2 regions of the Paenibacillus marchantiae genome follow, and region 1 is predicted to be linked to the other one. Evidence: riboswitches for the same ligand, from Rfam matches in the RefSeq annotation. Region 1 holds a riboswitch; the other holds the start of a gene.
What was found. Region 1 has a riboswitch for glycine ahead of gcvT (glycine cleavage system aminomethyltransferase GcvT). Riboswitches for the same ligand answer to the same signal wherever they lie in the genome.
Positions count from the first base shown of each region.

Region 2: another riboswitch for glycine. It lies ahead of sdaAB (L-serine ammonia-lyase, iron-sulfur-dependent subunit beta); the one in region 1 lies ahead of gcvT (glycine cleavage system aminomethyltransferase GcvT).

Region 1 is NZ_CP118270.1:6,625,629-6,629,048, reverse strand. It holds gene gcvPA (aminomethyl-transferring glycine dehydrogenase subunit GcvPA) at 1-1,162, opposite strand, end outside; gene gcvT (glycine cleavage system aminomethyltransferase GcvT) at 1,159-2,295, opposite strand; glycine riboswitch at 2,493-2,593, opposite strand; glycine riboswitch at 2,597-2,719, opposite strand; gene gcvH (glycine cleavage system protein GcvH) at 3,067-3,420, shown strand, end outside.
Region 2 is NZ_CP118270.1:1,649,980-1,653,399, reverse strand. It holds gene PTQ21_RS07645 (YhgE/Pip domain-containing protein) at 1-270, opposite strand, end outside; gene sdaAA (L-serine ammonia-lyase, iron-sulfur-dependent, subunit alpha) at 527-1,471, opposite strand; gene sdaAB (L-serine ammonia-lyase, iron-sulfur-dependent subunit beta) at 1,461-2,150, opposite strand; glycine riboswitch at 2,262-2,405, opposite strand; glycine riboswitch at 2,410-2,533, opposite strand; gene PTQ21_RS07630 (MFS transporter) at 2,871-3,420, opposite strand, start outside.

The sequences.
Region 1 (3,420 bases):
ACTCATTGAACGTAGGAGCGGTAAACGTAAGAGAGACGCCTGGAATTGCGGTAAACGTATTAAGGGCATAATGGCTCTTTTGCAAATTCAAATCAGCGACGTCGATCATGCCTTGTTTACCCATAATGGACATATATACAGAGGCGCTCAGCGCGAGCAACGCCTGGTTGGAACAGATGTTGGACGTCGCCTTTTCACGGCGGATATGCTGTTCCCGTGCTTGCAGCGTGAGTACAAAACCACGCTTGCCGTTGCGGTCCGTTGTCTGGCCTACAATTCGGCCAGGAATTCGGCGCATATGAGCCTGGGATACGGCGAAGTATCCGCATGTTGGGCCGCCGAGTGAAGCGGCGATGCCAAGGGGCTGCGCGTCGCCAACGACGATGTCAGCACCCAGCTTGCCTGGGGCTTCCAGCAGACCCAGCGATAGCGGGTTGGCGCTGACCACGAGCAGGCTCTTGTGCGCATGCGCAAGGTCTGCGGCCTGTTTTACATTTTCCACGGCGCCGAAGAAGTTCGGGCTTTGAATCATGACGGCTGCGGTATCATCGGACACGGCGGCTTGCAGGGCATCCCAGTCTGTTACACCATTTTGATATCCAATCTCAACAATCTCCAGATTGAGGCCGTGAGCATAAGCTTGCAATACCTGACGGGATTCGGGGTGCACCGTACGTGACACAATCAGTTGTTTGCGGCGGGTTGCCGCTGCGGCCAGATTGCCTGCTTCCGCAAATGCAGTTGCACCATCGTACATGCTGGCATTGGCTACAGCCATGCCTGTCAACTCACAGATGTAGGATTGAAACTCGAAAATCGCCTGCAATTCTCCTTGGCTGATCTCGGGTTGATAAGGTGTATAGGCTGTATAGAACTCGGAACGGGAGATGACATGATTAATGACGGAGGGAACGTGGTGATCATAAATGCCTGCACCCAGGAAACTGGCGTGTGTCTCGAAGTTGGCATTCGCTCCCGCTTGCTTCGACATATGACGTGTCAGTGCGTATTCATCCAGTTTGGAGGAAACAGGCAGTTCGCCCTGATAGCGAATCTCCTGTGGAATGTCATGGAACAGATCCTCAATCGTTTCCACGCCGATGGTTGCCAACATGGCACTCTGATCCTGCTCGGTCATGGGAATGTAGCGATGCTTGCTCATGCTTGATCAGCTCCTTGAGTAGGTGTCTTTGGCGCACGTGTCCGTTTATGAAAAGGGGTCTTCACGACCTCGGCTTTCAGTTTCTTGCCACGAATCTCAATCTCCAGCGGGGTACCCAGTGCAGCATATTTGCTGTCAATCAAGGCCAGCCCCAGATTACGTTTTAACGTAGGCGACTGGGTGCCTGTGGTTACTTCACCAATCTGTACGCCTTCGGCGTAAATGGGATAATGAGGACGAGGGATGCCGCGCTCCAGCACTTCGATGCCGACCAGCTTGCGGGCAGGCCCATCATTTTTTTGCTGCAACAAGGCTTCATGTCCGATAAACGGTCCTGCATTTAGCTTCACAAACATACTTACGCCAGCCTCCAGCGGTGAGATGGTTGCGGACAATTCCTGTCCATACAGGGGCAGCTTGGCTTCAAAGCGCAGCGTATCCCTGGCACCCAGTCCTGTCGGAACGAGTCCGTGACCTTCTCCCGCTTGCATCAATCCGTTCCAGACCTCAGCAGCTTGTTCCGCGGGAACGTAGAGCTCAAAGCCATCTTCACCCGTATATCCGGTGCGGGATAACAGCAATGAAACACCACATACCTTCGCATTTGCCACAAAGCGGAAAGGCTCAATCGAAGACACATCGGTGTCTGTCACCGCTCTGAGAATATCCACTGCCAGCGGACCTTGCAGAGCAAGCAGCGCCGTTTGATCCGAATCATTGGTCATCGTTACGCCTGGCGTCATGTGCTGTTGCAGCCATGCCCAGTCCTTGTCGATGTTGGAGGCGTTAACCACCAGCATATAATGCTGGTCTTTCAGTTTATAGATCAGCAGATCATCGACCACGCCGCCATCCGGATAACACATTAACGTGTATTGGGCCTGACCGGGAACGAGTGTTGTTACATCATTAGTGGTCATGTGCTGTAAAAAAGCTTCTGCGTGTTCACCTTGTACGGTGAATTCACCCATGTGAGATACATCAAATAATCCAGCACGTTCTCGCACCGCTTCGTGCTCTTTCTGAATTCCACTGAATTGTACCGGGAGCTCCCAGCCACCAAAATCAATGCATCGTACGCCTTCATATTGCTGATAGAGTGGAAAGAGTGGGGTTCTAAGCAAATCGGACATCCAATCACCTCGTCATGGGCCGTCAACCGGCCGAGTGTATAACCGTGGATCAATGAATCTGGCATCATATTTTATTATAAAAGTAAGGTAAGGACGCTATAGGCAGTGCCGCTCTATAACCTGTTTTCGTTTTTTTGGGAAAAAGGAAAAGGACAGGCCAAAGAATAGGCATGCCAGAAGCACGCTGTATTCTTAGGCTCTGTCCTTGGTACCTGAGAGTTACCCCGCCGCATGATGCAGCAGGTTTCCCCTTGGGTGATCATAACGCCCATACAGGGCGATTAGATGCTCTCCAGAGTTGCGTCCCGTAAAAGTCCTTTTGCCTGAGAGATTCACCTCCGCTTGTCGGTGGTTTACTCCTTCGGCGTTACCGCATGTACACCCTGATTCGGGTGTCAAGGGTAATCTCTCCCTTTACATTCATCCGCGGGTATTGCATAGACCAATTAAACACATTTACTACTCTCATTAAAGCCTGAATCGTCTATTGATGTCAAGAACGATATCATAGATATGAACAAAAAATCCGAATGAAATTTTTAATTAACATTAAAATGTTCGTCTATTTATAAAGAGTGCGCTTACTTTTCTAATATTCACCATTATATGTAGGGAGGGTCCATTTGAGTTACAGGCATATAAGGAAGAAAAACAAATAAATTGTGAGGTATCTTGACATTTGAATCGAAAATATCATACGCTATGTTCTGGGAAAAAGGTTAAGGTCAAAGAAACGCATGCACTCATTAATGAAAAGCGAGGCGGATATCGATGAGCGAATTGAAAAGTGATTTCCTGTACAGTGAAGAGCACGAATGGGTGCAGACCGTAGGGGAGGATACCGTACGTATTGGCATTACCGAGTTCGCGCAGCATCAGCTGGGTGACATTGTCTTTGTAGAATTGCCTGACCTTGAATCGGATGTAAAAGCGGAAGACGGCATTGGAACGATTGAATCCGTCAAAACCGTTTCGGATTTGTTTTCTCCTGTCAGTGGAACGATTATTGCTGTGAATGATGCATTGCAGGATTCCCCGGAGCTGGTTAACAACTCCCCATATGAGGAAGGCTGGATGATCGAGATTCGTGTTGAGGGCGACCTCACAGCAGCACTTTCCACATTG
Region 2 (3,420 bases), 2.0 Mb from region 1:
CGTTAACATCTGTCTGGCTTCTTCCATAGTTGCCGAAGGTTTAATCGCGAAATGAAGCCCCTCTGCAAGAGACTTTGCCACAGGCTCAGCCGCAGCCCCATCTTCATTTACGATGGTCACAGCAAGCTGATTCATCCGTGCATTTACCTGATCATATCCACTAAGCCAAATGGTATTAAAAAAAACCTGGAACAGTACTGCTGTAATTAACCCGACTACTGTAGCTCCATTTTTCAAAAACAGAAGACTCGTTTGAAAAACACTTTTCATGTTATCCATCTCCTTAATTTGTATAACTCATTCTCGATCTTATATATCGTGTTGATATATGACAATAAATAATATATCTAAACGATATATAAACGTCAATACCTTTTTATTTTTCTTTGTTGGAACAACAAAAAAGCCGATACGCTTCTTCACCAGGAAGAATTCGTATCGGCTTTTTTATCATAATGGTAGCAGATCATTACCGTTAATGATCAAGCTCCACGAATTAAATTCAGTTCATGTACGTTCATGCATGTTATGCCTTGGCTTCTGGTTCATTTTCAGCAGGAGACTCAGCTTCAATCTCAGGCTCCGCACGCTTCGCCTTTGGTTTAGCAAGCTTCTCCATCATTTTCCGTCCTGTCGGTGTTTGGGCAAGCCCACCTTGGGCCGTTTCACGGTGCCTGCTCGGCATCGCACTGCCCACTTCCAGCATGACATCAATGACTTCGTCAGACGGGATGGCACTTCGTACCCCGGCCAGCGCCATGTCGGCCGCAGCCAACGCAGTTACGGCACCCAGTCCGTTACGCACAATGCACGGAATTTCCACGAGGCCTGCGACGGGATCGCAGATAAGGCCTAGTGTATTTTTTAACGCGAGGCCAACCGCATGAACCACTTGCTCAGGCGTCCCTCCACGCAGCTCCACCATGGCTCCAGCGGCCATACCGATTGCAGAACCCACTTCAGCCTGACAGCCACCCTCGGCACCGGAGATAAATGAATTGTTGGCAATCACATAACCAATCGCTCCCGCACAGAACAGACCGTTCACCAGATGCTCGTCACTCCAGCCAAAACGCTCTTGGGAGCTTATAAACACACCCGGAATGATGCCGCAAGAACCGGCTGTTGGTGTGGCAACGATCCGGCCCATGGAGGCATTCACTTCCGATACACAAAGGGCATACGCCATGGCCAGTGCAGAAGCATCTCCAGAACAAGTCTCACCTTTACGAATGTACTCAGCCATTTTTTTGCCGTCTCCGCCAGTCAAACCGCTGCGTGATGTCGTATCTTCTGTCAGCCCTTTGTGTACAGCTTCCTTCATCACCTGATAGTAATCCGACATCTGCCGTACAACATCCGCTTCCGGGATATTCGTCTCCTGAACCTGCTCTTCGATCATCAGCTCGGCGATGGTTTTGGATTCTGCTGTACAGATGGTATTCAGTTCATGTAGATGTTTAAACCGCATCAGGCTCGACCCCTCTCTTCAAATCAATCACGCGAATGTCGAGCATATGATCCAGTGACCGCAGACGGTTCAACATCTCAGGATTCGGCACACCATCCATCTCCATCGCTGTTAATGCTTCACCATCCCGGGCTTTCCGATCCACTTGCATGTACCCGATGTTCACCCCAGACGAACTGATGGTGGAGGTTACGGAAGCGAGCACTCCTGCTTTGTCCGAATGGCGCAGTACAAGTGTGGGAAACTCTCCGCTGATCTGTACACGAAAATCATTCAATGCATGCACCGATACACTACCTCCGCCAATGGAAGCACCAATTAGTGAGCATTGACGGTCTCCATGCCACAGTTCAATCTTGACCGTATTCGGATGAGGAGCAGGCAGGCCGCTTGTAAAAAACTCTACCTCCATACCCACTTCCTCTGCATATTGTTCTGCATCCGGTATACGTGGATCATCCGTCACATAATCAAGCAGGCCACCGATTAACGCAAGATCCGTACCATGCCCCTGATACGTATCGGCGAACGAGCCATACAGTGTTAATCGAGCGCGTTCAGGCGTGCACCCCAGCCACTGACGGGCAATTCGCCCCAATCTTGCCGCTCCAGCCGTATGTGAACTTGATGGACCTGTCATGGACGGACCAATAATTGAAAAAACGTCTTTAAAACGCATCGCAAACCCTCCATTTATAATCGTCATTTTCATCCAGACGTACACCCATAATGTTCCTTTATTACTGAATGATGACATCAAAAAAGGACAGAAGAAGGCCCTAGGCCCTCTCTCTGTCCTCGATACCTGAGAGTTTCATGATAAGCAGCGCGGCGGATTGATGCAATCCCTGTATTCACAGGTGATGTCACCCTGCACACCGTGCTGCTTGACCATATACCCCTTGGGTGGCGCAGTTTCGCGCACTCTCCAGAGTTGCGTCCAACGATGGTACATTTACCTGAGAGATTAACCACTGCGCCGGGTGCGTAGCAGCTTGCTCCTTCGGTGCCCGACAGCTGCCATTTTACTCGACATGCCCAGGTCTCTCCCGCTCGCTATCATTCGCTGTATGGAACCATTCTGATCTTGTAACAGAACGATAATTGAAGTTTTTAATACTTTCTCATTAAGATTAATCGACCGGAAGATCAGTGTCAACAAACTTAACGATTTCTTTGTGAATATTTGCTTTTTTCCATTTTATACACTAAATAAATTAACGAACTGTAAACTTTCATCACATGAATGTGTTAATGCGTTTCATCTCGAAAGCGTATACATTGTTCATTTTCTATTAGTGACTATCAGTGTTTAATACTATTTATGTTATGTTCCACAGAACGGTTCGGGTATTCAGGCAACCTTTATTCTGTACTAGAATTGCCGTATTTCTGCCTGTCACCCCACCATCGCCTTGGGCTTCGATGGTTCATCGTAATACCTGCTTCGGGAAGGAAGCATACTCGTCACCCACAATCCCAACGCAGCCAGCAGCATAACCCCGGATACAACTGTATATACCATACGAAGTGACAACTGCTCGGCCACTACGCCTGCAATCAAAATGGAAGCCACCTGTAGCATACTTAACACTAGTCCAAGTACACTGCTCATTCGCCCCATCAGATCGACAGGGATATTATTTTGATAAAAGGTAACCAGGCCCGTATTCGCCAGTGCGGAGCACAGACCGAGCAAAATAAAGGCAACAGCCGCCAGCTCAAACGAGAATGAACGGGCGAACAGAAAATAACCCAGCGCAACCAGAAGTACACCGCCACCCATCATGTGACGGATCGGCAAATGTTTGGCGAACATCCAAACCAGCATGGAACCTGCCAAATAACCGATTCCGGTGATACTCATTAATGCTCCGTACTGTGATTCAGGCAGGTTCATCACCTGACGGATAAACACCACTTCCTGAGCATCCAGCGACATGCCGACC